4 regions of the Blastococcus jejuensis genome follow, and region 2 is predicted to be linked to each of the others. Evidence: riboswitches for the same ligand, from Rfam matches in the RefSeq annotation. Region 2 holds a riboswitch; each other region holds the start of a gene.
The links. A riboswitch is a leader RNA that binds a small molecule or an ion and turns the genes downstream of it on or off. The one in region 2 is predicted to bind cyclic di-AMP.
Positions count from the first base shown of each region.

Region 1: another riboswitch for cyclic di-AMP. It lies ahead of ABD644_RS06425 (aggregation-promoting factor C-terminal-like domain-containing protein); the one in region 2 lies ahead of ABD644_RS08015 (peptidoglycan DD-metalloendopeptidase family protein).
Region 3: another riboswitch for cyclic di-AMP. It lies ahead of ABD644_RS21745 (peptidoglycan DD-metalloendopeptidase family protein); the one in region 2 lies ahead of ABD644_RS08015 (peptidoglycan DD-metalloendopeptidase family protein).
Region 4: another riboswitch for cyclic di-AMP. It lies ahead of ABD644_RS03555 (C40 family peptidase); the one in region 2 lies ahead of ABD644_RS08015 (peptidoglycan DD-metalloendopeptidase family protein).

Region 1 is NZ_BAAAVV010000002.1:567,980-575,582, forward strand. It holds gene ABD644_RS06410 (flavin-containing monooxygenase) at 1-907, shown strand, start outside; gene ABD644_RS06415 (SDR family NAD(P)-dependent oxidoreductase) at 907-1,755, shown strand; gene ABD644_RS06420 (class I SAM-dependent methyltransferase) at 1,760-2,401, shown strand; cyclic di-AMP (ydaO/yuaA leader) riboswitch at 2,528-2,680, shown strand; gene ABD644_RS06425 (aggregation-promoting factor C-terminal-like domain-containing protein) at 2,767-3,531, shown strand; gene ABD644_RS06430 (ArsR/SmtB family transcription factor) at 3,699-4,073, shown strand; gene ABD644_RS06435 (SulP family inorganic anion transporter) at 4,070-5,755, shown strand; gene ABD644_RS06440 (glycoside hydrolase family 3 N-terminal domain-containing protein) at 5,812-7,008, opposite strand; gene ABD644_RS06445 (DUF2218 domain-containing protein) at 7,116-7,418, shown strand; gene ABD644_RS06450 (hypothetical protein) at 7,471-7,603, shown strand, end outside.
Region 2 is NZ_BAAAVV010000003.1:191,078-198,680, forward strand. It holds gene ccsB (c-type cytochrome biogenesis protein CcsB) at 1-893, opposite strand, end outside; gene ABD644_RS08005 (prolipoprotein diacylglyceryl transferase family protein) at 1,546-2,604, shown strand; gene ABD644_RS08010 (hypothetical protein) at 2,780-3,214, shown strand; gene ABD644_RS08015 (peptidoglycan DD-metalloendopeptidase family protein) at 3,329-4,513, opposite strand; cyclic di-AMP (ydaO/yuaA leader) riboswitch at 4,639-4,793, opposite strand; gene ABD644_RS08020 (hypothetical protein) at 5,189-5,533, opposite strand; gene arcC (carbamate kinase) at 5,830-6,771, opposite strand; gene argF (ornithine carbamoyltransferase) at 6,773-7,603, opposite strand, start outside.
Region 3 is NZ_BAAAVV010000019.1:36,560-44,162, forward strand. It holds gene ABD644_RS21730 (HSP90 family protein) at 1-938, shown strand, start outside; gene ABD644_RS21735 (hypothetical protein) at 973-3,720, shown strand; tRNA gene ABD644_RS21740 (tRNA-Ile) at 4,041-4,114, opposite strand; cyclic di-AMP (ydaO/yuaA leader) riboswitch at 4,306-4,465, shown strand; gene ABD644_RS21745 (peptidoglycan DD-metalloendopeptidase family protein) at 4,477-5,679, shown strand; gene ABD644_RS21750 (TVP38/TMEM64 family protein) at 5,731-6,396, shown strand; gene ABD644_RS21755 (maleylpyruvate isomerase N-terminal domain-containing protein) at 6,393-7,268, opposite strand; gene ABD644_RS21760 (GGDEF domain-containing protein) at 7,422-7,603, shown strand, end outside.
Region 4 is NZ_BAAAVV010000001.1:726,622-734,224, forward strand. It holds gene ABD644_RS03520 (Lrp/AsnC family transcriptional regulator) at 1-186, shown strand, start outside; gene ABD644_RS03525 (hypothetical protein) at 285-890, shown strand; gene ABD644_RS03530 (serine hydrolase domain-containing protein) at 894-2,216, opposite strand; gene ABD644_RS03535 (DUF3817 domain-containing protein) at 2,255-2,581, opposite strand; gene ABD644_RS03540 (hypothetical protein) at 2,604-2,780, opposite strand; gene ABD644_RS03545 (ASCH domain-containing protein) at 2,768-3,172, opposite strand; gene ABD644_RS03550 (hypothetical protein) at 3,199-3,729, shown strand; gene ABD644_RS03555 (C40 family peptidase) at 3,730-4,800, opposite strand; cyclic di-AMP (ydaO/yuaA leader) riboswitch at 4,818-4,955, opposite strand; gene ABD644_RS03560 (phytoene desaturase family protein) at 5,199-6,761, shown strand; gene ABD644_RS03565 (YhjD/YihY/BrkB family envelope integrity protein) at 6,875-7,603, shown strand, end outside.

The DNA of each region.
Region 1 (7,603 bases), on a different contig from region 2:
GGTGACGCTGGTGCCCACCCTCGCCGACCGAGCCGAGCACGTCACCATGCTGCAGCGCACGCCGAGCTACATCCTGTCGCTGCCCGGCCGCGACCCGCTGGCGCAGGCCCTGCGCAGCCGGCTCCCCGCGCGCCTTGCCTATCCCATCGTGCGGTGGAAGAACGTGCTGCTCTCGACCGCGTTCTTCCAGTTCAGCCGGCGGTGGCCCACGGCCGCCCGGAAGGTCATCCGCCGCCTCACCCAGAAGCAGCTGCCGAACATCGACGTCGACACGCACTTCAACCCGCCCTACGACCCCTGGGACCAGCGGCTGTGCCTGGTGCCCGACGGCGACCTGTTCCGCGCTCTCCGCCGGGGGACGGCGTCCATCGCGACCGACCGGATCGCGACGTTCACCGAGAAGGGCATCGAGCTGGAGTCCGGAGCGCACCTCGACGCCGACGTCGTCATCACCGCGACCGGGCTCAACCTGCTCCCGATGGGCGGGATGTCGCTGACCGTCGACGGCAAGCCGGTCGACGTCTCCGGGCGGGTCTCCTACAAGGGCATGATGCTGTCCGGGGTCCCGAACCTGGCGATGGTGATCGGCTACACGAACGCCTCCTGGACGCTCAAGGCCGACCTGGTCAACCGCTACGTCTGCCGCCTGCTGCGACACCTCGACGAGCACGGCTACGTCTCGGCCACGCCGGTGGCCCCGCCCGAGGGTGGCGACGAGCCCTTCCTCGACCTCGCGTCCGGGTACGTGCAGCGCAGCCTCGGCGCCCTGCCCAAGCAGGGCTCGCGCAAGCCCTGGAAGCTGCACCAGAACTACCTGCGCGACGTCGCCCTCATGCGCCGTGGCCCGCTCGACGACGAGGGCATGACCTTCCAGCGCGCGGCGGCGCCGGCCCGGCGGGCCGCCTGATGGGCCCCTACCGCTTCGGGGGCGGCACGGCCGTGGTCACCGGCGCGGCCAGCGGCATCGGCGAGGCGCTGGCCGAGCAGCTGGCGACGCGCGGCAGCGACCTGGTGCTGCTCGACCGGGACGCCGAGCGGCTGGCCGCCGTTGCCGGCCGGATCCGGGCGGCGCACCCGTCGCTCGCCGTCGCCACCACCGTCGTCGACCTGGCCGACGACGACGCCACGGTCCGGGTGGCGGCCGACCTCGCTGCGGCGCACCCCGACGTGACCCTGCTGGTCAACAACGCGGGCGTGGCGCTCGGCGGCCGGTTCGACCAGGTGACCGCCGACGAGTTCGACTGGCTGATGTCGATCAACTTCCGCGCCGTCGTCACGCTGACCCGCGCGTTCCTGCCGGCGCTGAAGGCCCGTCCCGGGTCGCACCTGGTGAACGTGTCGAGCATCTTCGGGATCTTCGCCCCGCCCGGGCAGGCGGCGTACGCGGCGAGCAAGTTCGCCGTCCGGGGATTCAGCGAGGCGCTGCGGCACGAGCTCGCCGAGAACGGCGTCGGCGTCACCGTCGTCCACCCCGGCGGCATCAAGACGCGGATCGCCGAGACCGTCCGCGTCGGCTCGGGGGTGTCGGCCGAGGAGTACGAGCAGGGGCGCGCGCAGTTCGCCAAGCTGCTGACGATGCCCCCGGAGAAGGCGGCGGCCCAGATCGTGGCGGCGATCGAGCGGCGCCGCCCGCGGCTGCTGATCGGATGGAGCGCCAAGGTCCCCGACGTGCTGGTCCGGCTGCTGCCCGGCTCCTACTGGCGGCTGATCGCGCGACGTGCCGGCCGGCAGGTCGGCCCTCCCGCGCGAGACTGAGCAGGTGTCGAGCCACGTTCCCGCCGACTTCGTCCGCCGGTACACCCGGCTCGAGCGGTCCGCTCTCGTGCCGGAGGTCCGGCTGCACGTCGCCGCCGACGTCGTCGCGCTGTGGGAGGCGATGGAGAGCGAGCAGGTGGGGCCGGCCGAGGAACCCCCCTTCTGGGCCGCCGCCTGGCCCGGCGGCCAGGCGCTGGCCCGCTACGTCCTCGACCACCCCGAGGTGGTGGCCGGGCGCAGCGTGCTCGACCTCGGGGCGGGCAGCGGCCTCGTCGCCGTGGCCGCGGCGCTGGCCGGCGCCCGCGCGGTGCTCGCCAGCGATCCCGACCCCTACAGCGCCACCGCGGTCGCGGTGAACGCAGAGGCCAACGGGGTCGCCCCGATCGCCGTCGTGGGCGACGTCCTCGACGCGGAACCGCCGGACGTGGACGTCATCCTGGCCGGTGACGTCTGCTACGACCGGGCGATGACCGAGCGCGTGCTGCCGTTCCTGGGGCGCGCCTGGCTCGGCGGGGCCGTGGTCCTCCTCGGGGACCCGGGGCGGCCCTACGTCCCGCGCGAGGGGCTGGTCGCCGCGGCCACGTACGACGTCCCCGACACCGAAGGCCCGCTCGTGCGCCGGACGACGGTGTGGCGGCTGCCCTGACGCACCGACGCGATCCTCGTCACGCCGGGAATTCGACGTTTCGATTGTCACGGTGCGGTAACGGCGGTTACGTTGGGGCGGTCCGGCCGGTCGTCGTGTCCCCACCCGGGGAGATCCGCGCTGGACGCCGCTGAGTCGCCGACCCTCCGGGGAAGGCGAGCCGGGGACCCACCGCAGTACTGGGGTGAATCCAGCCCGCGAGCGTCAGCTCGGGGCCGGTAGGGCTGCTTCCCGCCCGAACCCGTCAGCTAACTCGGTAGGCGGCTACACGGAAGAACGCGTCGCAGGGGCACTGCCTGCCTGGCATGCCGTCCTGTCGCGCCCTGACGCCCTCGGAGTCGTCCCACCCCATGAACCTCCGCACCATGATCCGTCCGCATGCCCGCAGTGAGCGCGGTACCGGAGCGCACCGTCGCCCGCCGAACACCGCCCGTCGTCCCGCGCTCTACCTCAGCGTCGCCGCCGCCGGCGCGCTGATGGTCAACGTGCTCGCCTCCGGCGAGCCCGCCGCCCAGGCCGACGGCGCGCAGCTGGAGTCGGTCAGCATCGCCGAGCAGCTCGGCATCCAGGGCGGGGGCGGCACCGACGCCGGCTCGGCCGTCATCGGCGAGGACGCCGCCCACTCGCTCGGGCAGCTCGCGGCCAGCCGGGCCGAGCGCAGTGCCGAGCAGACCGCGGCCGCGCAGGCCCAGGCCGCCGCCGACCTGGCCGAGCAGCAGCGGCTCGCGGCCGAGCAGGCCGCCGCCGAGGAGGCCGCGCGCGTGGCCGCCGAGGAAGCCGCCCGGGCCGCGGCCGAGGAGGCCGCGGCGGCGGAGGCCGCGCCGGCCGCGACCGCTCCGGCCGGCTCCTTCCAGGACTACGCGCTCGCGCAGCTCGGTGGCGACGCCAACCAGTTCTCCTGCCTGGAGAGCCTGTGGGGCAAGGAGAGCGGCTGGAACCCGAACGCGCAGAACCCGACGAGCACCGCGTACGGGATCCCGCAGTTCCTCGACTCCACCTGGGCCGGCACGGGGATCGCCAAAACCTCCGACGGCTACCGGCAGATCGACGCCGGGCTGATCTACATCGAGCAGCGGTACGGCTCGCCCTGCAGTGCCTGGGGGCACTCGCAGGCCAACAACTGGTACTGAGCCGCCCCCCAGAACCACGCACGACGACGCCCCCGGTCCGCGGACCGGGGGGGTCGTCGCGTCTGCGAGCGGGGTCGTCGCGTCTGCGAGCGGGGTCGTCGCGTCTGCGAGCGGAGTCACAGCGGATTGACGAGTTGACGGGTTCATCAAGCCATTAGAGTCGGAGTGTGCCCTTCACCCCCGGCCGGCCCATCGCGGAGGCCAAGGCCGATCTGTTCAAGGCGCTCGCCCATCCGGCCCGGGTCCGCGTGCTCGAGCTGCTGGCCGAGCGCGAGCACACGGTCGGCGAGCTGGCCGAGGCGACCGGCCTCGAGCTCTCGCACCTCTCCCAGCAGGTCTCGGTGCTCCGCCGCGCCGGGATCGTCGACAGCCGCCGGGTGCGCAGCAACGTGATCTGCGCGCTGCGCGACCAGCAGACCGCCGAGCTGCTCGGGGTCGCCCGCCGCCTGCTGAGCCGGAACCTGCGCGACGGCCAGGCGCTGCTCGCCGCCCTCGACGACGCCGACGACGCCGTCGCGTCGGCCGGATCGGCCCGAGCGTGAGCGCGGCCGCGGTTCCGGTGACCGTCCCGCCGGTCGCCGCCGGTTCCCTCCGCCGGCTGCTGCCGCGCCGGGCCGACTACACCGGCCTGCGCCGCTCGTGGCCGCGTGACCTGGCCGCGGGGGTCACAGTCGCCATCGTCGCCCTGCCCCTCGCGCTCGCCTTCGGCGTCGCCACCGGTGTCGGGGCGGCGGTCGGGCTGGTGACCGCCGTGATCGCCGGCGCGGTCGCGGCAGTGTTCGGCGGCTCCTCGCTGCAGGTGTCGGGGCCGACCGGCGCCATGACCGTCGTGCTCGTCCCGCTGGTGGCCGAGCGCGGGCCGGCCGTCGTCTACCCGGTCGCCGTCCTGGCCGGGGGAATCGTGATCGCGGCGGCGCTGCTGCGGGCGGGGCGGCTGCTCGGCTACGTCCCGTGGCCGCTGATCGAGGGCTTCACGGTCGGCATCGCCGTCGTCATCGCCGCCCAGCAGGTACCCGCTGCGCTGGGCGTGGACCGGCCGGAGGTCGAGAACGCCGCCGCCGGGGCTGCCCTCGCCCTCGGCCGGTTCGTGACGGCCCCGCACTGGATCGTCGTCGGGCTGCTCCTGCTCGCCGTCGTCCTGACCGCCGGGCTGCCGCGGCTGCACCGGTCGCTGCCCGGCAGCCTCGTGGCCGTCGCGGTCGTGACCGTCGTCGCCGGGGTCACCGGCGCCGACGTCGCGACGATCGGGTCGTTGCCCTCCGGGCTCCCGGTCCCGGCCCTGCCCGACCTCGGCGGGCTCGGCGGGCTGATCGGGCCGGCCCTCGCGGTCGCCTTCCTGGCCGCGCTGGAGAGCCTGCTGTCGGCCAGGGTGGCCGACGGGATGACCGACGCCCCGCGCAGCGACGCCGACCGGGAGCTGCTCGGGCAGGGGCTGGCGAACCTGGCGTCGGGGATCTGCGGGGGGATGCCCGCCACCGGGGCCATCGCGCGCACGGCCGTCAACGCCCGCGCCGGGGCCCGCACCCGCGTCGCCGCCCTGACGCACGCGGTGCTGCTGGCCGGTGTCGTCTACGGCGCCGCGGGCCTGGTGGGCCACATCCCGCTGGTGGCCCTGGCCGGTGTCCTGCTCGTCACCGCCTGGCGCATGGTCGAGCGGCACACCGTGCGCGCCGTGCTCACCTCCACGCGCGGCGACGCCCTGGTCTTCGCCCTCACCGCGGTCGCCACCGTCGCCCTCGACCTGGTCATCGCCGTCGCGGTCGGCATGGCGCTGGCCGTCGTCGTCGCCGTGGCACGGATGGCGGCGACCACCCGGACGGTGCCGGTGGAGGTCAGCAGTCCGGAGGTCGACGGCGACGTCGAGCACGACCTGCTGACCCGGCACGTGCTGGCCTACCGGATCGACGGCCCGCTGTTCTTCGCGACGGTGTCCCGGTTCCTCGCCGAGGTCACCGCGACCGCCGACGTCCGGGTCGTCATCCTGCGGCTGAGCGCCGTCGCCCTGCTCGACGCCAGCGGCGCGCGGGCGCTGGGCGAGGTGGTGGAGGACCTGGCCGAGCGCGGCATCACGGTGCTGGTGAAGGGCGCCAGCCCCGAGCACCTGCGGCTGCTGGACGCCGTCGGCACACTGCAGCCGCTGGTCGACCGCGGGCACGTGTTCGCCGACCTGCCGGCCGCCGTCGCCCACGCACTGCACCACGTGTCGACGACCGCGGTCCGCTGAAGCCGCTTTCTGTACCGAAAGCTGAGCGCGCCCGCTGAGCTTTCGGTACAGAAAGCTCACAGGAGGCCGGCGCGGGCCTTGGCGAGCAGCGCCGTCCGGACGGCGTCGTCGACCACCGCCGCGAACTCCGGGTCGGCGTTGGCCCGCGCGAGGACCGCCTCGACCATCGGCTCCAGGTCCGACGGCTGCAGGCTGAGGACGAGCGTGCCCCCGGCCGCGAGGAAGCGGACCGCGCGGTCGCCCACGGCCACGTTCGACACGGCCTCGGCGTTGCCCAGGTCGTCGGAGATGACGACGCCGTCGAACCCGAGCTGCTCCCGCAGCACGTCGGTGAGCACGACGGGGGAGAACATGGCCTGCGTCGACGGGTCGATGCGGTCGTAGATCGCCGACGACGCCATCACGAAGGGCGCGGCGGGGGAGTCGGCGAGGGTGGTGAAGACCGCCAGCTGCGGGTCGTCGGCCGTCGTCACCCCGTCGTGGACGACGGCGGTGTCGTCGGTGTTGCCGGTGACCCGGCCCAGCCCCGGGAAGTGCTTGAGCGTGGCCGTCACGCCGGCGTCGGCCAGGCCCGCCACGATCGTCCCGGCGGCCGCGACCACCTCCTCGGGGGTGCTGCCGTACTGCCGGCCGTAGGCGCCGATCGGCGCGTTGCCCGCCTCCGTGCCGGCCGGGACGACGTCGGCGACGGGGGCCAGGTCGAGGTTGATCCCGGCCGCGTCCAGCGACGTCCCGAGATCCGCGGCGAGCGCGGTCAGCTCGCCGGCCGGCAGCCGGCCCTGCTCCTGCGCGGTCGGCAACCGCTCGAAGCCCTCACCCGAGAGCGTCTGCACGGCACCGCCCTCCTGGTCCACGGCCACCCACAACGCCGGGCCGGGTGCCGCCGACTGCCAGCCCTCGGTGACGGCGCGGAGGTCCTCCGCCGGGGTCTGCGAGCGGCCGGCCAGGAACAGTCCACCGACGCCCGCGTCGACCAGGGCGTCGCCGCTGCCGAGGTCGTCGAGCCGTACCCCGATCACGAACAGCTGGGCCACCTGCTCGCGCCGGTCGAGGCCCGCGAGCGCAGCGTCCACCCGCTGCTCCTCCGTCGAGGGCGGGGCGGCCTGCGACGACGTCGGGCCCGTCGTGGTGACCGAAGCGGACGTGCCGTCCGCCCGGTTCCCGGCACCGGCGGCGCAGGCGGTCAGCAGCACGCACAGCACGGCGGCCGGAAGGAGGGCACTCCGCCGGACCGGGACGCGCGGGACCGCCATGCCCGCATCCTGACGCATCGGGGCGCGCCGCTCCCGCGCAGGCACTTCGCAAGGATCGACAAGGCGTAGCGTTCCGGCCGATCCGACGACCGAGGGAGTCCACCGCCGTGCCTGCTGCACTGACCGCGCGGGCCGACGTCCGCACCGAGACGCCGGAGCGCTACGCGAAGCAGCTCGTCGAGCACCTGGGGCACCGGGTGTCGTTCACCACCGAGGGGGCGACCTCGACCGCCGAGATCGCCGGCGGCATCGGCTCGGTCGAGGTGGGGGAGGGCGTGCTGGTCCTGCGGGCCGAGGCCGGCGACCAGGAGACGCTGGACCGGGTGCAGGACGTGCTGGGCCGCCACCTCGTGCGGTTCGGCCGGCGTGCCGAGCTCGACGTGGTCTGGGCGCCCGCAGCCGCGGGCTGACGCGCGGGTCCGGGGAGTCGCCTCCGGCGGCCGGCGGCTCTACGGTCGGAGCATGGCGAGCGAGCAGGAGCGGCCCGGACCCGACCAGGAACCCGAGCCCGGGGCCACGAGCATGGTCGGGCGGTCCATCGAGGAGTTCGTCCACCAGCTGCGGGGCTTCACCGACCGCGCGCGGTCGGTGGCCG
Region 2 (7,603 bases):
CGGCGGCCACGCCATCCCGCGGTGGACCGGGCATGCAGATAAGCGGCGTAGATGACCCAGGCGATGAACGCCCATGTTTCCTTCGGATCCCATCCCCAGAAGCGACCCCAGGCGCTCTCGGCCCAGATCGCTCCGGCGATGACCGCGAAGGTCCAGATCGGGAAACCGAAGACGGCGGTGCGGTGTCCCACGCGGTCGAAGGTCTCGGCACTGGGAAGCCGGGACAGCCACGTCCCCTCGCCCGACGCAGTGTCCGCCGGCCTCGCGTCGCTGCGCAGGCGCAGTAGGTAGAGGGCATTGGCGATACCGCTGACCATGAACGTGCCGAAGCCGAGCACCGCGGCAGTGACATGGACGCCCAACCAGGCCGACCGGAGGGCGGCCACGAGCGGGCCGGCTGGGGCATACAGCAGAAGGCCGACGAGGACGAGGGACAGGGCGGCAGGTCCGACGACGAAGGCGCCCAGTCGTCGACTACCCGGCACCCTGTCGACGGCAACGAGAAACGTGACAACGGCCACGAGGACTACCGCCGTGCCGAACTCGTAGACGTTGCCCCAAGGCAGGCGCTGGGTCGCCAGCCCGCGCGTGAGCAGAACACCAGCCTGGGCAAGTGCGGCGATGACGGTCAGGCCGACTGCGACACGTCCGACCGTTGCAGGCCGGCCGGCGCGCGGCTCCTGGTCCACCCCGGGGACCGAGACAGAGGCGAGGACCGCAGTGCTGTGCCGTCCCGCGGCGGCGGCCGCCGGCACCTGCAGTTCCGAGCCGGCATTCTGCGCGCGTCGGCCGAACGCGAGTTCGGCGCAGTAGCCGACCAGCGCCAGCGAGTAGACCGCGATGCTGGTGGAGAACAGAGCGTCGGAGAGCGACGCGAGCGCTGCAGGAGACACACCGGCTCCAGATGGGTGATGCGGCGGGCGGGCCCACCGTCAAGGCCTCTACTAACCTTGATAGTAGACTTTGCTGCGCTGCGACGCGAGCAGGCCTGCTGGTGCCCGGCCCGGAGGAGATACCGACCTCTGCCCCGTCCCCGAGTCGAGGCAGTGCTCGTCCGACAACTGCTGCCGATCGAGGTGGGGCCAAATGGCCGGCAAGTCACGACGGGGCAAGTCCCCGGGCAGGCGGGGAGCTCCGACCTCGGGCGCGCCGCGTCCTCAGAGAGCTGCGCAGCCGCCGCCTCTCGATGCGCCGGGTACCGAGGTGGCGAAGGCGGCGCCCGGCAGTGCGCAGATGCCGTCCGCGTTCCGACCGCCCAGATCGCTGCCGCGGCCACCGCAACCGGCGACGCAGCGACTGGCCACCATGCGGACGGAGACCTTGCTTACTACATCGGTGCCACGGCGCCCGGCGAAGCCGCCGACAGTTCCACCGGCCACGTCCTCGCCCACCACCCCTGCCCCGCCCCCTGCCGGCACCGGGAAGGGTGTCGGGTCGCCCCCGGAGCCGCGCGGCGCGCAAGCAGGCTTTGTCACCGTTCGCCCACGGCTCGTAGCGAACAAACCGGTCGGCCCGGTCGAGGTGTTGTCGTGGACCTGCGAACCGGTGCGAGACCTCGAGCCGCAGGGATTGGCTCTGACCTACTGGTTCGATGCCGAGGCCGCCGACGAGCCGTACCCCGTCAGTGTGCGGTTCACCGGGGCCCGCGTCGGCGGATCCGGCGCCACCGGGGATGCATTTCAGGTCGTGCACACGCTCGAGCGGGTGGTTCCTGGCAGCGGACGCATCGCACTGTCGGCTCGAATCAGCGGCATCTCGGCCGGCCAGTGGAAAGTGACGGCGACACCGCTACGCGGTGACGGTCCGAGGGCCTCGACCGGTCTGAAGAGCCAGGCCTTCCTCCGGCTGCCCACGGCGACCACGACCGGGAACACGAGCTATCTGCCCGTGGCCAGGGTCCTGGCTCCCGGGGTCAGGGTCGGCGCGTGGCCCTCCCTGGTGGGACTGGGGACGGTCGTGGCCCTGGTCCTCCAGGCCCTGCTGGCTTCGCAACGTCAGGTGCCGGTGGGACGCCTGCTCCTGGTGTCGCTCCTGGCCTGTCTGACGGGGCTCGTCGGGGCGAAGGTCTACTACGTGCTGACACATCGCGCCGAGCCGGGCGGACTGCTCCGGGCCGGCATGTCGGTCCAGGGCTTCGTACTGGCCGCTCTGACGACACTCGGCGTGGGCAGCTGGTGGGCGGGCATCTCCGTCGGCGCGGTGCTGGACGTGACCACCCCTGGACTGCTGTTCGGCATGATGATCGGCCGATTGGGCTGCCTGCTGGGTGGCTGCTGTGCGGGACTGCCGACGGCCTCCCGCTGGGGGGTGTGGTCCTCGGATCGGCGGGTCGGGGTCCGCCGCATTCCCGTCCAACTGATGGAGTCTGCGATGGCCGGGGCCGTGGCTATCGCCGCGCTGGTCGCGGTCGTGTCCCTCGACCCGCCGGTCGACGGCCTACTTCTCGTGGCCGGCCTGTCCACCTACATCGCCGGCCGGCAGGTCCTCTTCCCGCTGCGCGGCATCCCGCGCTCCACCAGTTGGGGACGAGTGACCACGCTGGTCCTGGCACTCCTGGTGCTGGCGACGGCAGTCGGCGTACTGATGAGCGCCGCGGGCTCCTGACCGACGCTCACAACCCAACCGGTTCGCGAGTGGCACCCGCGAGACCTCGGTACGGGGGCGCACGCATCATCCGGATGCCAGCCGGCGAGTGCGATCCTTTCCAGGAGGCGGCCAGCGGATGGGGGGCACACTGATGCCGGACGGCACTCCGGGTCCCCGCCACCGACGGCTGCCTGTGCGGGTTTCGATCGCCCTTCCGTTCATCCTCCTGGCCCTAGCCGGATTCCTGGCCGCTGTCATCGTCGTGGGGCCGAACGACGAGCGAGCACCGGCCACCCTTCTGACCCGCCCGACAGAATCGACCTTCACCAGCGTCCCCGACGGCGACGTCAGTCACGTCCACGCCGCGCTGCACGGCTTGGGTGAGACATGCGCCGAGGACGCTGTGTCGCGATCCCAGGATGCCGTGGACCGGGACGTGTCCGCGGTCCTGGATTTCGCGCGGCGACACCCGGATGGCCGCTTCCAGATCGACGACGAAAACGGCAGCTCCTTGTCCCTCCTCCTGGTCCTCCAGGACGAGCTGTCCACGTGCGCGCCTAGCCTCCTGCCGCGCGTGCAGGAGTTGATCCCCCCGCAGCTGCGCCGGGCGCCCGGTCCAGCCTCGTGACACGCGGCCAGTTCGCGAGATTCTGAGGAGCGACTGGCGGCTCGGCCCGGCTGCCCGGCACGTGGGACGACTCGCCGACCCTCGCAACTCCGCGGAGCTCGGAGCGTCGTCGGGTCAGCAGCCCCCACCCAGTGACACTCCGCGGGCAGCCAGCCAAGCCATCGGATCCGTCCGATTCCGGTAGAGGCCGCCGGTGTGCACTTCGAAGTGCAGGTGCGGACCGGTCGACTGGCCCCTGTTGCCGACCTCGGCGATCTGCTGACCGGTGGACACCTGCTGGCCGGCGGAGACGAAGTAGTCGTTGATGTGGCCGTAGACGGTGATCGAGCCGTCGTCGTGCTGGATGTAGACAGCCAGACCGAAACCGCTGGCCGGACCGGCTTGCAGCACGCGACCCGCTTGCGGCGTGTAGATCGGCGTCCCGATAGGCGCGGCGATGTCGACGCCGTAGTGCATGGCACCCCAGCGCGCGCCGTAGCAAGAGGTGATGCGACCGGTGGTCGGCGGGACGGCCTGGCCGTTCGCGGCCGCTGCTGCATTCGCGGCGATGGCCGCATCGGTCCGGGCGTTCTCAGCGTTGATCCCCTGCGCCCAGGCCCATTCGGGGTCTGCGACTCCCTGCAGTCGGAGAAGTTCTATTTCGGCCTGCTGCAGCTGCCGGCCGTAGTCTGCCTGCTGCGCGATCGCGTCGTTGTGTGCCTCCTGCGCCCGAACCACGTCCGCTTGGACCGCGGCCTCGGCCTCTGCCGCGCCGCGGGCGGCCTCGTCGCGTTCGGCGACGGAGTCCTGGGCAGCCGCCTCGGCCCGCACCTGTTGTTCCTCGATGACGCGGAACTCGGCGAGCCTCTCGGCGCGGTCATCGCTCAGCAGGTCGAGGGTGACCGCGCGCTGCAGGAACTCTGCGGGCCCGTCGGCATCAAGAAGCGCCGCTGTGGTGCCGAAGGCGTCGGTGCCCATATAACTCTCCCGGCCGAGATCAGCGATCTCGACGCGCGCCTGGTTGACCTCTGCGGTGGCGGCCTGGAGCGCAGCTGCAGCGCTGTCGGCTGAGGCTTGTGCGGTAGCGAGTTCGGCTTGCGCCCGCCGTGCTGCATCGGTGGCCGCCTCAGCCTCGACGGTCAACCGTGCGAGCTCCTCCTCCGCCTGGGCGACGAACCGCTCGATGCGCTCGACTTCGGCGGCCGCCGCGTCACGCGCGGACTGCCCGGCAGCCACGTCGCCGGCCCCCTCAGCGGGCGGATCCGATGGGGCGGCGGCTGCGGGTGAGCCGAGGATGCCGAGCAACATGCTGATGACCACGCACCCCAGGGTGACGAGCGCCGTACTTGACACGCGGCGTGCCTGTAGAGGGCGGGTGCTGGCCCGGCGAGACGCAGAGAGTCCCGGGGTGCGTGGCGCAGGCAGGGTCGCCAAGGCGACGGGCTCCGTTCTCCCTGGCCGCCTACCGGGTTAGCTGACGGGTTCGGGCAGGAGAACGCCCTACCTGCGGTCGACGTGACGCGCAGGATTCACCCCATGGGACATGGGTCCCCGGTCCGCCTCGATCGGTCGACCGAGATCGGCTCGGCGGAGCCCGACCGAGGCCCTCGGGTTCGAGGATCGCGGCTCGATCGGGCTGGCGGTGACAGTACTACGAAGCAGGCTAGTTGGTCACGCTGCGGTAACACTCCCCCATCGCCGCGTGCTGACCGCACAGAGGACGCCTGCTGCTCGACGCCCGCGCATGCACACGCCCCAGCGGGGCCGCGCTCGCCCTTCAGCGGGACGCCGTGGCCCTGTCCTCCTCGGTCAGTGCGGAGAAGGATGCCCCTTTCAGGGGTCGGTGCCACAAGACCGGTACCGGCGGCCAGGGCGCGGGCATGGCCGGACCATCCAGCAGCAGATCATCAGTCAAGGTGGCTGGACCAGTGTCGGGGGCCGGGACGCGCTGGCGTCAACCGGTCTGCATCGCCGGCGTCCAGCCGACAGCCGTCTTCAGCCGGGGTGGTGGGTGGTGTGCTCTGTCGGGGTGGTCGGGCTTGCGGGCTCCGGCGTCTCGGTTGGGGAGTTGCCGCTTATGGCCGGCCCGATGACGAATGCGGACAGGCTGAACATCACGGTGAACAGGGCGACGCCGATGGCCGGCGCCTTCCACGTACCGAAGCGGCGGTACAGGCGGCGTAGTAGAGGCACGGAGAGCAGTAGACCGACGGCGCCGAAGAGAAGGTTCCCTCCGCTGGTCGTGACGAGTGCGGCACCGGCGAAGAGGGTCGCGTGGTGCAGGACGTGCGGCAGCAGACCCATGATGGCCCCGATGGCGGCCGTGACGGCATTCCACACGGCAGCGGTCCGGCCACGGGACGCCGTCTCCTCGTGGGGGTGGCCGGACCCAGGCGCCGTCGTCGGCCGTGCAAGGCGATCGTCTGTCATCCCAACTTCCGGTCGATAGAAGGACTCGGAGCCTGCGGCGACGAAGCCTAGGACAGCATGGCCGCGCGCTGCTGCAGCCTATGGCGGTGCCCTTGCCAGGGTCCGATCGTGACGATCTGCTCGGCGTACGCGAGCTCGGAGAGCGCACTCCGGGACCGTCTCGGTTCGGCCGCTGTCTCTCACTACCCGTCTGTGAGCTCCGGTCATCAGCCGCTCGTCAGTGGGACCCCGGGATAGTGCCCCGAGGGGGTCACGACTGTGCCGGCCTCACCGCGAAGGATTGCGGCCACGTCCTCAAGCCGGCCGATGGCGCCGACGTCACCTGTCAATTCCACGAACCGACAGATCGCGTCAACTTTCGGCCCCATCGACCCAGCCGGGAAGTTCATCCGTCGCAGCGCCGCGGGCGTGGCACGCCGAATGGCCTCGGCGTGTGCGGTGCCGAAGTTCCGCTGCACACCGGGGACGTCGGTGAGTATCAGCAGCGCGTCCGCCTCCAGCGCCTCCGCAAGCACCGACGAGGTCATGTCCTTGTCGACGACCGCCTCGACACCCTCCAGCAGGCCCTGTTCGTTGCGGATCACCGGCACACCGCCTCCGCCCGCGCAGACTACGACCGCTCCGCTGTTCAGCAGCAGTCGGATCAGCCGGGTCTCGACCACGCGCTCCGGTGTGGGCGAACCGACGACACGCCGGAAGTGCTGTCCGTCGGCCCGCACGGTCCAGCCTCGTTCTTCCGCGAGGCGCCGCGCGGTCTCCTCGTCGTACACCTCGCCGACGAACTTCGTCGGGTTCCCGAACGCCGGATCGTCGGCGCGCACCAGGGTCTGGTTGATGATCGCCGCCACCTGACGTCCGGGCAGCGCGTTCTGCATCGACTGCAGCAGCCAGTAGCCGATCATGCCTTGGGTCTGGGCGCCCAGGACGTCGAACGGGTACGGCGTCGTCAGGTGAGGGTCCGAGGCCGACTGCAGCGCCAGCACGCCGACCTGCGGGCCGTTGCCGTGCGTGACCACCAGCTCGTGCTCCGCGGCCAACGGCGCCAGAGCGGCCACCGCCAGGTGAACGTTGGCCTCCTGGACCTCCGCGTCGGGTTTCTGCCCCCGCTGCAGCAGGGCGTTCCCGCCCAGCGCCACCACGATGCGCACGTCAGCCTCCCAGCGTGGCCACCATGACCGCTTTGATCGTGTGCATCCTGTTCTCCGCCTGATCGAACACCACCGAGTGGTGGGACTCGAAGATGTCGTGGGTGACCTCGAGCCCATCCATCCCGGTCTGCTGGTAGATCTGTTCGCCGATCGTGGTGTTCCGGTCGTGGAAGGCCGGCAGGCAGTGCATGAACTTCACGTTCGGGTTGCCGGTCAGCTCCACCATGTGCCGATTCACCTGATACGGCTTGAGCTGGGCGATGCGCTCGGTCCAGACCTCCATGGGCTCCCCCATCGACACCCACACGTCGGTGTAGAGGAAATCCACACTCCGCACGCCATCGGCCACCTCCTCGGTGTGGGTGATTCGCGCGCCGGTGCGGTCGGCGATCTCACGGGCTTGGTCGATGGTGGCTTCGTCGTTCCAGAGCGCCCGGGGTGCGACGATCCGGACGTCCATGCCGCTCAGCGCGCCCGCAATGAGCAGAGAATTGCCGACGTTGTTGCGGGCGTCACCGCAGTAGGCGAACGAGATCTTCTGCACGTCCTTGGTGCTGTGCTCCCGCATGGTGAGGATGTCGCACAGGGTCTGAGTGGGGTGCCATTCGTCCGTCAGCCCGTTCCACACGGGGACCCCCGCGTCCCTGGCAAGGATCTCCACGTTCTCCTGGGCGAAGCCGCGGTACTCGATCCCGTCGTACATTCGCCCCAGCACACGCGCGGTGTCGGCGATGGACTCCTTGTGTCCCAATTGGGAGCCGGTGGGGTCAAGGTATGTGACCCGCGCACCCTGGTCGTAGGCCGCCACCTCGAAAGCACACCGGGTCCGGGT
Region 3 (7,603 bases), on a different contig from region 2:
GGGCCTTCTTCGTGCGCGTCGTCATCGATACCAGTGCCCTGCAGCCGCTGGCTTCCCGTGAGGCTCTGTACGAGGACGCGACCCTGGCGGCAGTCCGGGACGGGTTGGGGACCGCGCTCCGGGATTGGCTGACCGGGCTGGCCCAGGGCGACCCCGGTCGCCTCCAGGCACTCGTGCGCGTGCACGCCCTCGCGCTCAAGGCACTGGCGGTGCACGACGACGAGCTGCTGAGGCTCTTCCTCCCGTGGCTGCCGGTCGAGACGACCCTCGGGCGGATGACGCTCGAGGAGGTCCTCCGCCGTGGGCCGGTTCGGTACGCATCCTCGACCGAGGACTTCGGTCAGATGGCCCAGGTGGCCACGGCCGAGGGAATGTGCCTGGTCAACGGCGGCTACACGTATGACGAGGAACTTCTGATCCGCCTTCCGGACGTCCTGGTCGGTGTCGACGTCGAATGCGTTCAGCCGGAGGACCTCGCTGCGGTCCTCCGCCCGGTGTCGGCGGGCGATGAGGCCACGGCCCAGGCGTTGACGCGCCGGTGCGGACCGGTGCTCGAGCCGTTCGCCTGCGGCGTCGAGGTGCGTGACTTCAGCCCCTCTTCTCTGCCCTGCCTCTACACGGCGGGTGACGACGCCCGGTTCGCCCGCGAGATCGGCGAGACGGCCCAGGTCGCGGGGACGTTCTGGGGGCCTGCCTTGAGTCGCATCGAGGCTGCGGCGATCGACCGTCGGGAGGCAGTCCTGGTCCTCAATTGGCGGCACCCGGTCGTCCGACAGTTGGCGGGTCCAGCGGCTGACGACGTGCTGAGGACCGCGCTCGAAGTCCTCTACCTGCAAGCCCTGCTGCTCGGCAGGCATCCGTTGCGGGGCCGGGAGTCGGCCCTGTTGTCCGGCGCTCTGGGGCGTCTCGTCGAAGGGAGCCTCGGTGGCCCGCGCTAGGTCTGTCAGGTCGCTGCTCAAGAAGGTCCGGGGGATGCCACCCGGATTCGCGCGCACGGCCGTCGCCGAGGAGGCCGTCCGTGCCGCGGATGCGGCCAACGATCTGGACGCGGGCTACGAGGCGCGGATGGCCTTGGCCGAAGCCGCACAGCACGGCGGTGAACCGCACAAGGCACTCGTGGCCGTCACCTGGTGCCTGGGTCAGATCGATGCGCACCCCGGGCGGTTCGACACCCATGGGCCCTACTGGGCGCTCAAGTGGCTGCCGCACACGTTGCTCGACCTGCCGGAGGTCCCGCTCGACGAGGTCGAGCGCGTGCTCGGGGAGATGCGCCGCAGGTATGAGGCAGCGGGTACGGGTCAGGACGCTGTCGCCAAGCTCGCGTGGACCATCCCGCTGCGCGTCGGCCGGATCGCAGAAGCTGTCGAGGCCCACCGCCGCTGGCGCCTGATCCCACGCACCGAGTACGGGGACTGCCGCGCGTGCGATGTGCATTCCGAAGTGCTGCTCGCACTGGCTGTCGACGACAGCGCTCGCGCTCTCGACCTCGCCCGACCTGTGCTCGCCGGCCGGCTCGACTGCGCCGAGGAGCCGGCGCGGATTCTCGGCACGCTGCTTGCGCCGGTCAGTGAGCTCGGCCGACCGGACGAGGCGGAGCGCTTCCACACCTGGGGATTGCGCCTGGCCCGTGGGAATCCCTCGCTCGTCATGACCCAGGCCGAGCACGTCATGCACCTCCTCCGTACCGGGCGCCTCGACGAAGCGCTCGCACTTCTCGCCGAGATCGTGGACGTCGTCGATCGCGGACTCTTCGACGTTGACTCCCGGCTCTGGGTGGCAGCCGCGGGCGGCAGTGTCACCGCGGCGCTGGCAGAGCGAGGGATCGACCGCGTGACCCGGCCGATCGGCGATCGGCCGCGGGAAACCGGGACACTCGCGCGGACGTTCGCCAGCGAGGCCCGCGCCACCGCCACGGCGTTCGACCAGCGCAACGGGACGGATGCCCTGACCCGCAAGGTCGAGGCGTGGCTGGCTGTGCGCCCGCAGCCGTCGCCGGCGGCGCACGTGCCGGGGACGCCGGTCGACGTCGTGAGCCCGGCCGCACCGAGCGCTCACCCCGAACCGGCCGCCACTGATCCCACGGATCTCGCCGACCCCGCCGTCTTGTTGGACCGTGCCCGGAAGGCAGTGGGCCTGAAAGACGACGCCCGTCTCGCTCTGGCCGAACGAGCGCTCTCGGGCTTCATCGCCGCCCACGATCCGCTCGGCGTCGCCCGGGCCCGCCGCAGCATCGGCGCGGCGCTCATGCGTATTGACCGAGACGACGAGGGCGCGGACATCCTCGAGTCGGTGATCGACGAGCTCGCCGACGAGCCGACCGAACAGGGGTACGCGGCGCTCGACCTCGCGCGTCTGGCGTTCGGGCGCGCGGAGCGCATCGATGACGACGTCCGACGCTGGCTGCACGTCGCACGCGACGCCGCCGAGCGGTCCACGAAGCGGGACGCCGAGTTGGGCCTGTGCCTGGCCATCGAAGCCGAGTGGCACGTTCTCGAGCTGGGCGTGGATCCGGACGCCACGGTGCTCGGCAAGGCGCTGGGAGGGTTCGCGACCGCGCGAAGCCTGCTCCGCGACGTCCCGGAAGAGCTGGCACACAGCTGGGCGGCCGAGGCCTCCAGCCGCGCGTGCGTCGGAGACGTCGACGGATCGCTCGCTCCCGCCGCGACGGCCTGGCAGCTGGCAACGGAACTGGACAACCACGAGGTGCTCGCCACCGTAGGGGAGCTGTACGCCCAGCTGCTCACCGCGACCGGGCACCCGCAGCAGGCTCTCGACGTGCTCACGGCGATGCAGCGTGCGGAACTGGCCGGCGACGACCGACTCGGCGCCGCCCAGACCGCGCTCGCGCGGGTCGACGTACTGCGCGACCTCGAACGCGAGGAGGAGGCCCTCGCCGTCGCCTGGGAGGCGGCCGACCTGTTCGCCGCAGCAGGCGACTCGTCGGGGGCCGCCGATGCGCGACTCACGGTTGCACGGCTGTTCCGCGCCCTTGGCCAGGACCTCAATGCCTACGACATGCTGTCCGAGTTGGTGGCCCAGGCAGCGGACGACGGCGATCGCCGTCTCGAGGGCGCCGTCGCTGTCGACCTCGCGCTGCTCAACCTCGAATACGGGGACGTCGACGAGGGGATGGCGAGTGCCCAGAGGGCACTGACGTGTTTCGACCCCGACGACGCAGCTGCGCGGGGGCGCGCGTACCGGGTGCTCGCGGACCTGCACCTCGCCCGTGACGAGATGGAGCTAGCGGTGGCCGCCGGCGAGGAGGCGATGACCGCCCTGTGTGCGGAAGGTGACCCGGTCCTGACAGCGGATGTCCAGCGCGAGCAGGCACACCGGCTCGTCGTTGCCGGACACCCCACCGCGGCACTCGACCTCTACGGCGCCGCGCGGGAGGGATTCGCGGCAAGCGGTCTGTCCGTCCAGGTGGCTGCCGTCGATCTCGGCCGAGCCGACGCCCTGGCGGCCCTCGGCCGCGCCGACGAGGCCGTCGCTTTGGCGGAGGAGGTGGCGGAGGTGGGGCTGCGCGAGGATGTGCCGGAACTGCAGGCCGATGCCCTCTGGGCGGCTGCAGCCCACGCGGTCCCGGATGACGAGCGCTACGACCGCGCCCTGGATGCCTATGCCAAGGCGGGCGCGCCGCCCGAACAGCTAGAGGAACTGCGGTCCCGGCGAGACGCGGCGCTGGGCCGGTCCGTTCGCCGTCCCCGCTGGAGGAGCTGACGCTGACCACGAGGACCGCCTGAACAGCAGGGCATCGCAGGGCTACTCATCGCGCTGACACCATCAGCGGGAAGTCCCTCGGCTGCCGGCCCTTGTTCCTTACACGGCCACGTGAGGACGTCGAGAGCGTTGAGACGCTTCCGCGGAAGCGCCTCAAGGTAGGCGGCTCGACGATCCTCCCGCGGGAACGCAGGGCCGAGTGCATGGAGGTCGCCCATGTCGCCCACGTCACGGAACGGGCTGTGGGCATATGTCGGCACGGGACGAGGCCATGGAACTTGCCCCGGATCACACAAGCCTCTGACCAGCGAGAACTTCGGTGGGGCGGGTGGGGCTCGAACCCACGACCCAGGGATTATGAGTCCCTTGCTCTGACCGGCTGAGCTACCGCCCCACCTGCACAGCCTGCCAGATCGGATCCGGCCGGATCACCGCGCCGCAGCCGGGGGATCGCCGTCCGCGACGACGTACCGGGAAGTACCACGAGCTGACCTGCTGTTCGTTATCCCGCTGTGACAACCCCTGGATCGGTGGGTACGGTCGCGCACGGTTCGGACGAGTTCAGTCCCTCGACCCGAGGGCCTCGGCCGGACCCCGCCGAACCGCGGAGCCGGATGGCCGAGCGGACCGGGGACCCACCGATTCACCGGGGTGAATCGTGCCTGCACACGGGGGTGGCAGGCACGTAGGGCACTGAACGGCCCGAACCCGTCAGCTAACTCGGTAGGCGGCCGTCAGAAACGGAGATGCGTCGCCTTGGCGACCCTGCACATCGAGCACAGCCGCGCCACCACAGCCCCCCGCCCCTCCCGCTCCCGGTTGAGCACGCCCCGTCGCGTGCTGCTCGTCGCCGGAGTGCTCACCGGAAGCCTCCTGGGCACGCACGCCGCCACCGCCGCACCCGGGAGCCCGGCCGCGGAGTCCGAGAACGACTCGCTGTCCGCCCAGATCGACCAGATCGAGGAACGCCTCGCCGCGGCCGAGGAGACCCTCCAGCGGACGACGGTCGAGGCCGAGGCCGCCGGCGAGGCGTCGCGGGCCGCGCAGGCCGCGCTCGGCGGGGCGCAGGCGGCCGCGGCGGCCGCCGCCGACGAGCTGGCCGCCGTCCGCCAGGCCGTGGCCGACTCGCAGGACGACGTCGCGGCCATCGGCCGGCAGGCCTACATGGGTAGCGACGACACGTTCGGTGACGTCGCCCTCCTGCTCGACGCCGAGAGCCCGACGGAGCTCCTCCAGCAGGCGGCCACCCTCGAGCTGCTCGGCGACGAGCGCACGAGGCAGCTCGCCGAGCTGGAGGACGCCGAGGTGCGCGAGGCGCAGGCCGACCGCGCCGCGCGCGAGGCCGTCGCCGAGCAGGACCGGGCGGCCCAGGCCGCCGCCCAGGCCGAGGCCGCGGCGACCGAGCAGCTCGCCGCCGCCCGGGCCACCTACGACGCGGCCGCGGCCGAGAAGGCGACGCTGGAGCGAGAGCTGCAGGCCGCCCTGGGCCGTTCGGGCGTCGCCGATCCGGCAGCGGCGGTCGCTCTGGCCCAGTCCACCCCGCTGCTGTCCGCCGCCGGAGGTGCGATCGCCCCCACCCAGGGCCGGGTCACCTCCTGCTACGGCACGCGCTGGGGGGCCATGCACAACGGCGTCGACATCGCCGCCCCGATCGGCACGCCGGTCTACACCCCCGAGGCCGGTGTCGTGCTGCAGGCCGGCCCGGCCAGCGGGTTCGGGCTCGCGGTCGCCGTCGAGCACGGCGACGGCACGATCACGCTCTACGGCCACGTGAACCAGTACTTCGTCTCGGCCGGGCAGGTCGTGTCGGCGGGCCAGCAGATCGCCGAGGTCGGCAACCGCGGTCAGTCCACCGGCCCGCACCTGCACTTCGAGGTGCACAACGGCGGCCTGTACGCCAACCGGGTCAACCCGACGCCGTGGCTGTCCGCCCGGGGGATCTCCCTCGGCGGCTGCTGACACGGCAGCGCGGCGGCAGGTGATCGGCCGGTCGTCGCGCACTATGGGCACATGACGACGGCGGCGCGCGGCACCTGGCTGCGCGCCGCCGTCCTCGTCCTGCTGCTCGCCGCCGGCGTGGGGGCAGCCCTGGTGCTGGACCTGCCGAGCGTCGCGACGGTGCGGTCCCAGGTCGCCGGCGCCGGGGCGCCGGGTGTCGCAGTCATGGTGCTCGCCGTGGCCCTCGTCCTGCTCGCGCCCGTGCCGCGGTCGGCGGTCTCGGTGCTGGTCGGCCTCGTCGCCGGCTTCGCGACGGGCGTCGGCGTCGCCTTCGCGGGTGGACTGCTGGCGGCGCTCGCCGCGTTCGGGTTCAGCCGGTGGCTGGGCCGGTCCGCGGCGCTCCGCCTGGCCGGCCCACGGCTGTCCCGCGTCGACGGGCTCGTGGCCGACCGCGGCTTCGTCGCGGTGCTGGCCGGCCGGCTGCTGCCGGTCGTGCCGTTCGTGGCGCTCAGCTACGGCGCCGGCCTGACGGGGGTGCGGCTCGCGCCGTACGGGGTGGCGACGGCGCTCGGGCTGGTGCCGAGCACCGTCCTGCAGGTCGGCGTCGGGGCCTCGGTCGGGTTCGCGGTCGACCCGGCCACCACGTCGCTCGTGCTGTCGCTCGCCGCCCTCGTCGTCGTCGCGGTCGGGGTCGGCACCCTGCTGTGGCGTCGGCGGCGCGCCGCCGTTCCCGCCTAGTTCCTACCGAGCAGGCGGCCGATCACCCCGCCGGCACCGCCCACCGTGCGGGCCGCCAGCTGCAGGATCGGACCACCGGGGATGCCCGGCACGGCCGAGACGATCGGGGCCAGCTTCAGCAGGCCGCCGACCTCGTGCACGCGCAGCTTCCGGCGGGCCACCGCGGGCACCGGGTTGACCCGCCCCGACGCCGCGTCCAGCAGCAGGTCGGCCGGTGCCTCGACACCCGGGCCGTCGGCCCTCCCGGACGGCAGCCGCCGCACCTCCCAGCCGTGCGGGTCGGACCGGAAGGCCCAGCCGCCGTCGGGGGTGGCCAGGGCCACGCCGCCGGAGATGTCCATCGACGCGGCGAGCGCCCCGGTGACGTCCGCGAGCGCGGCCAGGCCCGACTGCAGCACCTCCTGCGGCGGCGGCTGCGCGCCGCACGACACCAGGTCCAGACTGTGGACGGCGAGCTCGTATGCCTGGCCGAGGACGACGCTGAGCAGGGGCAGCCGGCCGACGACGGAGACCGTGGGGGCGGTGTCGAGCTCGACCGGCTCCTCGGCGAGGTAGCGGGCGGTGGCCTCCCGGTTGCGGTGCAGGCCGGCGAGGACCTCCTCGCGCGACGCGTCGCGGCGGGCGGCGGTGACCCGGGCGTTGACCGCGTCGACGTCCGGGGGCGTGCCCGTGCCGCCGTTCCTGGCCGACGCGATCAGGTCGGCCATCGCGGTGTGGTCGTCCCAGCAGCCCAGGTGGACGCAGATCTCGTGCGCGCGCCAGCCCGGCAGCCGGGACGCCCGGCCGAGGTCGACCGTCTGCGCCTGCGCGATGAACGCGTCCCACGCCTCGAGCACCATGCTCGAGACCTGCTCGCGTCCGACGTCGGCCATTCCCTGGTGTCGTCCCACGGTTCGCGTCCTACCCGCCCGGTCGGGCGACCAGGCATGATCCGCACCACGCCGGCCGGCCACCGGCAAGCGCTCTCCCCCCAGGGGGTGAGGCGCGGGGTCAAGGATGGCCGGCAGCGCGCCGAATCCATCTGCGTGAGCGATGTGACGACGGGGGACCGTCGGGCCACCGGCCGGACCGCGGCACCCGCCGCCCGACCGGGCGTGGTCCGCCGGCTGCTGTCGACCCTGCGGGACGGGCTCTACCGCCCGCTCGCCGGCGACGACGACCGTGTCGCCTACTGGGTGCACCACGTGCGCATCGGCGTGCTGCTCAG
Region 4 (7,603 bases), on a different contig from region 2:
GGCCTGTCCGGCGTGGCCGACCTGCTGGTGCACGTGGTGGCCCGCGACGCCGACGACCTGTGGCGGATCAGCGAGCAGCTCCTGGCGATCCCCGGCGTCCAGCGGATCGACACCGCCCTGGCGCTGCGCCGGTTCGTCGACCACCGCATGGGCCCGCTGCTGGAGAGCGCCGCCGGCGAGGCGTAGACCCGGGGCCAGATCTGCACACTGGCCCGGTTCAGGCGCCTGAGGTGGGCCAGTGTGCAGATCTCGCCTCGCGGGGCCGGATGCGACATGCTCCGGCCGTGCGTCGCGGAATGGTCACCCTGCTGCTGACGGCGCTGCTCGCGGTTGCCGGGCTGCTGGTCGCCGCACCCGCGCAGGCGTGCAGCTGCGCCGAGGCCACGACCGCACAGCACTTCGCCGACGCCGACGCGGTGTTCACCGGATCGCTGCTCTCCCGCGACGTCGACCACCCCGACTGGCCGGTCATCGGCAGCGGTGACCCGGCGCTGCTCGTGTTCACCGCGCACGTGGTGTTCAAGGGTGAGGTGCGCGAGGCGCAAGGCGTGGTCACGGCGTCGTCGAGCGCCAGCTGCGGGCTGGAGCTGTCGGGCAAGGGCCCGTTCGTCGTCTTCGCGACCAGCGATCCCGATCTGCCGGACGGCCAGTACCGAGCGGGCCTCTGCGGCGGGACCGCAGAGCTCGACCCGCTCGTGGTCGGTGAACTGGCCGACCTGACGAACCTGACGACGTCGACCGGGGCCCCCGGAGGGCTTCCCCTGGAGGGCGAGGCGGGGACGGAGCAGCCCGGCGGCCCGGACCTGCTGCTGCTCGGGCTCGGTGCGGCGGTGGTGCTCGCGGTCGGCCTGGGGAGCGCCTGGTTGCTCCGCCGCCGTCGCGGCGCGTGAGGGCTACTGCCAGCCGTGCTCGTGCACGCCGCCGGGCACCGGCGCCTCGGGGTCGTAGGGCGTGCGCGTGAAGATGAACGTGTCGAGGTCCAGGTGGTCCTCGGCGATCCGCAGCGTCTCGCCGGCGAAGTAGCCGTCCAGCCCAACCCAGGTGCCGTCGTCCCGCGGGGAGAACCGGCTGGCCCGCCCACTGCGGCCCGGCAACGGGCCCAGGTGCAGCAGGTCGCTGCCCACGGAGCGCAGCACGTAGGGCGACGGGCCCCAGAACCAGACGCCGAGCCGCTCCAGCGGCAGGGGTGAGGGCGCCGGCGTCCAGGGCTCCACGATCCGCGGCTCCGCGGCCCGCAGGTCGGTCAGCAGGCCGAAGACCAGCGGGTCCACGCCCGAGGTCGAGTTGGTCAGGGACACCGCGCCGATCTGCTCGTCGCGGTCGACGAACACCCCGGCCAGGAAGCCGGGCATCGAGCCGCCGTGCCCGACCAGCGTGCACCCGTCGACGCGCAGCACCTGCAGGCCGAGCCCGTAGGAGGCCCAGCCCGCAGCCGAGGAGTCGACGCCCGCCGGGACGGTCATCTCCTCGAGCGTGGCGGGGTCGAGCACGCCGGCGGTGTCGCCGAGCAGGAAGGCGCCGAACCGCCCCAGGTCGGTCAGCGACGCCCAGAGCTGGCCGGCCGCGGCCATGACGCCGGCATGGTGCTCGGGCTCGGCGAGGACGACGTCGGCCCACGGGTGCACCGCCCGGCCCTCGGCGGCCGGCTCGACCGGGCGCGGGGTCGTCCGGGTCATGCCCAGCGGGGCGAGCACCTCGGCGGTGACGGCGTCCTCCCACGAGGTCCCGCGCAGCCGCGCCACGAGCTCACCCAGCAGCCCGAACCCGAGGTTCGAGTAGTGGAACCGGCGGGCGGCACCGAGGACGACGTCGGACGGCCCCAGCCCCAGCTCGCCGAGCGAGCCGCCGGGCGTGCGCTCCCACCAGCCGCCGGGGCTCTCGGCCGAGGCACCGGCCAGGTGGGAGAGCAACTGACCGACCGTGCGGTCGCCGAGCGGCGTGCCCGGCAGGTGCTCCTCGAGGTGGTCGTCGAGGTGCAGCCGACCCTCGTCGCGCAGCCGCATCACGACGACGGCGGTCACGGTCTTGCTGATCGATCCCAGCCGGTACTGGACGTCGGCGTGCGGCTCGGGCACCTCACCCCGCGCGGCCGACCAGGCCAGGCCGCCGTCGCGCACGACCCCGGCGACCAGGCTCGGCGCCCGCCCCTCCCGCTGGGTCCGCGCCGTGCGGGCCAGGAGCAGGCGGGCGGTGGAGGGCAGGACGGGCTCGGGCATGACGGGGACCGTATCCATCCGCCGCCGGCGTGCGCCGCTCAGGACGCGGGAACGGCACTCCCGACCGGGAGGTCACCGGCGCGGGTGGCGCGGCGCTCGAACCAGACGGTGGCCAGGGGCGGGATCGAGGCGAGCAGGGCGAGCAGGGTGGTGCCCCGCGACCAGCGGAGGGCCCGGCTCGCGACCAGGGCGAGGAGGACGTAGGCGACGAAGACCGCGCCGTGGATCGGGCCGAACACCTGCACGCCGATCTCGGTGGTCTGCGGGACGTACTTGACGAACATGCCGGCGAGCAGGCCGATCCAGGAGATCGCCTCGGCGATCGCGACGGCACGGAACGCGGTGGCTGCGGTACGGGGGTTCACAGCCCCGATCCTCCCCGGCCGGTCAGCGCAGGTAGGCCCGGCCGCGGGGTGATATTTCATACCCGACCGCCAGGCTGCGGGTCAGTCCCAGCTCCTTGAGCTTGCGGACGTCGCGCTTGAACGAGAGCGTCTCGCGCCCGAGCGAGGCGGCGAGGTCGGGCGCGCGGACGCCCGGCCTGTCGGCGATCAGCGCGAGCACCTGCCGCGTCCACGCCCGCCCCGGGCCGCGGCGTCCCACCGGTCCAGCCGGGCGTCGACGGCGCGGCGCTCGTCGGCCGACAGCGTGGCCTGCTCGCGCAATTCCACCCGCGGATCGGGGCCGGCAGGCCCCACCCGCAGGCGGTACACGTGCGCGCCGGGCCGCCGGTCGAGCAGCCGGTGGAGCTCGGCCAGCGAGCGGACGCCGCTCTGCACGGCGTCGTCCTCGGTCAGGCTGTCGGGGTCCACCTCGTCGACCGAGTCGATACGGACGACGCCTGCCGCCGTCCGCTGGGTGCCGCCCGGGCGCATGCGCGGGCGGTCCCAGCGGCGGAAGGCGAGGGTCACCGAGCCGTCCGCGATCCCCGCGGCGGTGGCCGGGTCGATCAGCACGACCGCATCCTGGCAGGGTCGGGCCCGTGCGGGGACTGGCCAGGCGGGAGTTCTGCCTCGTGCTGCTCCGGCGGATGGCCGACGTCCGCCCGGATCTCGTCGCCGAGGCGCTCCCGCGGCTGGGCGCCAGCCGCCGGGAGGCGCACGCCGCGCACACCCGCTGGCAGGCGCTGCAGCACTCGCCCCGGGCCCCGCGCGGCCTGGCGCTGCGCACGGCGGTGCTCGGCCCGCCCGACGAGCTCGAGGACCGCCGGTTCGGCGACCTCGACGTCCAGGTGCGCCGCTGGCCGGTGCCGCTGTGGCCGCACCTCTACTGGGAGGTGCTGACCGGCCCGGGCGGCTCGGTGCTCAACGAGCACCTGGTGCGGGCGCCGGGCTCCCCCGTCCCGCCGGCCACCGCCGACGCCCTGCTCGTGTGGGAGCACACCCTGGACGACGTCGTCGGCCTGCCCGGGGCCCGCAGCGTCGACCCGGGCGTCGTCACCCGGTGGGAGGTGGAGCTGCCCGGCGGGCGCCGGGCGGCGTTCGTCTGGGGGCTGTTGCAGCGGGTGGGGTGATCAGCCGGCGATCCGGCGAGCGCCGGCGTAGCCACCCATCGCGTCGATGCTGGCGACCTTGACGACGTCGCCGGAGGTCGGCGCGTGCACCATCTGCCCGTTGCCGATGTAGATGCCCACGTGGCTGACCGGGCTGTAGAAGAAGACCAGGTCACCGGGCTGGAGCTCGGCCCGGGAGACCGACTGGCCCATGCCGGCCTGCATGCGACTGGAGTGCGGCAGCCGCACGCCGGCGGCGGCGTAGGCGAACGCCGTCAGCCCTGAGCAGTCGAAGGAGCGCGGCCCGGACGCGGCCCAGACGTAGGGCTTGCCGCGCTGGGCCATGGCCGTGTCGACGGCGACCTGCGCCGCCTGGCTGCCGGCGACGATCGGGCCGGTGGCGGCGACGAGCTCGCTGCGGTCGTCGCGGCTGGCGCGGTCGTCCCCGTGGTGGGCGGCGACGGCGGCCTGCTGCTCGGCCAGGCTGAGCCGGTCGTAGAGCGCCTGGTAGTCGGCGATCTGCGCCTCGAGATCGGCCTGCTGGGCGGCGACGGCGTCGTAGGTCGCCTGCGCCTGCGCCGCGGCCTCCTGGGCGGTGGCCTGGGCCTGGGCCGCGGCGATGCTGGCGGTGGCGGCCACGCCGAGGACCTCGTTCTGGTGGCCGGCGACCATCTGCAGGGTGGCGACGCGGTCGACGAACTCGTCGGCCGACTCGCTGGTCATCAGCGCGCGGAAGGAGCTCATCGACTCGCCGGTGTAGGCGGTGCGGGCGATGCCGCGGACGGCCTGCTGGGCCGCCAGCAGCGCGGCCTGCGCCTGGTTGGACGCGGCGACGGCGGCCTCGGCGGCGGCGTGCTGGGCGACGAGCGTCTCGCGGGCCTCGTTGAACTGCTCGGTGACGACCTCGAGTTCGTGGCCGCGGGCCGCGACGAGCTCGGCGGCCTCGGCGGACGTGCCCGGATCGCCGGGGGCGGCCTGGGCGGGAACCCCCGCGACCAGGATGCCGACGGCCGCGACGAGAGCGAAGCCGGAGCGCAGGGCGAACCGGCGGCGGGTGGCCGCGCGCGGTGCGGCGGGGGTTGCAGTCGCCATGGTGCGGCGGCTCTCCGTTCTCGTCCACGAGCCGCCTACCGGGTTAGCTGACGGGTTCGGGCGGGAGTTCGCCCGGCGTCGCGGATGCGGCGCTGCACCCCAGTGCTTCGGTGGGTCCCCGGCCCGTCGCCTGCGAGTGCGGGCGACCGGCTCGACGGCGCCCATCCGGGTGTCACTCAGACAGTGACTGAAAGCCCCGATGGACACACGCACCGTAAGGTGCGTGACCACGCCGTGACAATGACAAAGATGTTATTTGTGGCCTTCTGCACCAACTTTCCCGAACCCTTGCGCGAACCGGTCCGTCACGGTCTCGTGACGACGGCGGTGACGCTGCGGAATCCCCGCCGGTGACGGGCCGGTGGCAGTGCCCCGGACGGGCCGGATACCGTCCGCCGGTGGAGCACAGCAGATACGACGTCGTCGTGGTCGGCGGCGGGCACAACGGCCTGGTCGCCGCCGCCTACCTCGCCCGGGCCGGCCGGTCGGTCCTCGTCCTCGAGCGGCAGGCGGCCCTCGGTGGGGCCGCGGTCAGCCGTCAGGTGTTCGAGGGCGTCGACGTCCGGCTGTCGGCGTACTCCTACCTGGTCAGCCTGCTCCCGGATCGCATCGTCGGCGATCTCGACCTCGACATCCGGCTGGCCGACCGCACGGTCGCGTCCTACACGGCGCTGACCCGTGACGGCCGCCCCGGCGGGCTGCTCGTCGAGCGGGAGGAGGGCCCGGCCACGGCCACCTCGTTCGCCGCCCTCACCGGCTCCGACGCCGAGTTCGCGGGCTGGCAGCGCTTCTACGGCCGGCTGGCCGGCCTCGCCGAGGACCTCGCCCCCACCCTGGTCGAGCCCCTGCTCGCACCGGCCGAGCTCGAGGCGCGGCTGCGCGACCCGGAGCTGTGGCACGACCTGCGGGAGCGGCCGCTGGCCGACGTGGTCGGCGACCACCTCAGCGACGACGTCGTGCGCGGCGTGGCGCTGACCGACGGGCTCATCGGCACGTTCGCCGACGTGCACGCCGCCGACGGCCTGGCCGGCCGCTGCTTCCTGTACCACCTCGTGGGCAACGGGACCGGGCAGTGGCGGGTGCCGGTGGGCGGCATGGGTGCCGTCAGCGGGGCCATGGCGGCGGCCGCGCGGCGGCACGGCGCCGAGCTGGTCACCCGGGCCACGGTGACCGCGCTCGATCCGCGCGCCGACGGCGTCACGGTCAGCTGGACCGACGACGACGGGAGGCAGCGCTCGGTGGACGCGGGACACGTGGTCTGCGGCGCCGCCCCGACCGTGCTGGCCGAGCTGACCGGGGCCGATCCCGGGCCGCGGCCGTCGGGCTCGCAGCTGAAGGTCAACATGGTGCTGGCCCGGCTGCCCCGGTTGCGGTCGGGCACCGACCCGGCGACCGCCTTCGCCGGCACGTTCCACGTCGACGAGGCCGCGAGCCAGATCGACGCCGCCTACGCCCAGGCCGCCGCCGGCCGGCTGCCCGACGTCATCCCGTTCGAGGTGTACTGCCACTCGCTGAGCGACGCGTCCATCCTCGGCCCGACCGAGCGGGCCACCGGGCACCACACGCTCACCCTGTTCGGCCTGCACACCCCCGCCGAGCTCTACCGCGACGACCCGGACGGCACGCGCGACGAGGCGGTCCGCCGGGTGGTGGCGCAGCTCGACGCGCACCTGGAGGAGCCGCTGCTCGACTGTCTGGCCCGCGACGCGCACGGGCGCCCCTGCCTGCAGGCCGCCTCACCCGTCGACGTCGAGGCGTCGTTGGGCATGCCGGGCGGGCACATCTTCCACGGCGACCTGGCCTGGCCGGTCGCCGCCACCGACGACGAGGTCGGCGGCTGGGGCGTGGCCACCGGGCACCCGCGGATCGTCGCGGCGTCCTCGGGTGGCACGGTGCGCGGCGGTGCGGTCAGCGGACTCGGCGGCTACGCGGCGGCCCGCCACCTCCTGGACCCGCGCTGACACCGGGGCCAGGCCTCCGAGCCGGCCTGGCCGACCTCGCCTCGGACATCCGGCGGCGTCTGCACGGCCGCGACCTCGCGCTCATCGCGGCCGGCCTGACCTTCTACGCGGGCATCGCCGTCGTCCCGCTGCTGGTGCTGGCGTTCGCGCTCACCGGGCTGCTCACGTCCACCGGCACCGTGCGCGAGCTCGGCGGCCGGCTGGGCGACCTGCTGCCGGCCGAGCTCGGTGCGCCGGACGCCCTCGCCCGGCTGGTCGACGCGGGCGCGCGGCTCGACCTGCTCGGTGGGGTCCTGGCCCTGCTGCCGATGTCGCTCTACGGCGAGGGGCTGCGCCGCGCGCTCCTGCGGTTCAGCGGGCGGGAGGAGGCGATGACCGCCTGGCGCGGCCGTCTCGCCGCGCTGCCGCTGCTGCTGCTCGCCCCGGTGCTGCTCTACCCGCTGCTGCTCGCCGCCGGGGTGATGGCCGACCTCGCCGACACCGGCGGGGCCGGGGCGGCACTCGGCCGCATCGCGGTCGGCTTCTACTCGGTGCTCGTCGCGTTGACCCTGCCGCTGGCCTGGGGGTTCCGGGTCGTGGGCGGGGGACGGGTGCGAGGCATCGCGCTGATCGGCGGCGCGCTGTTCACGGCGGCCTGCGTCTCAGGGTTCCTGCAGGGGTTCGTGCTGTTCCTGTCCCTGCCGCTGGACCTGGGCGCCCCGTTCGGCGGGCTGACGGTCGTCGGCGGTGTCGTCGCCCTGGGACTGTGGCTGTTCGCCCTGCACCTGGTGGTGCTCATCGGCTGGCTGGCCACGCAGGCCCTCGACGCCAGGCTGGCACGGCGGGCGCGGGACGACGCGGGT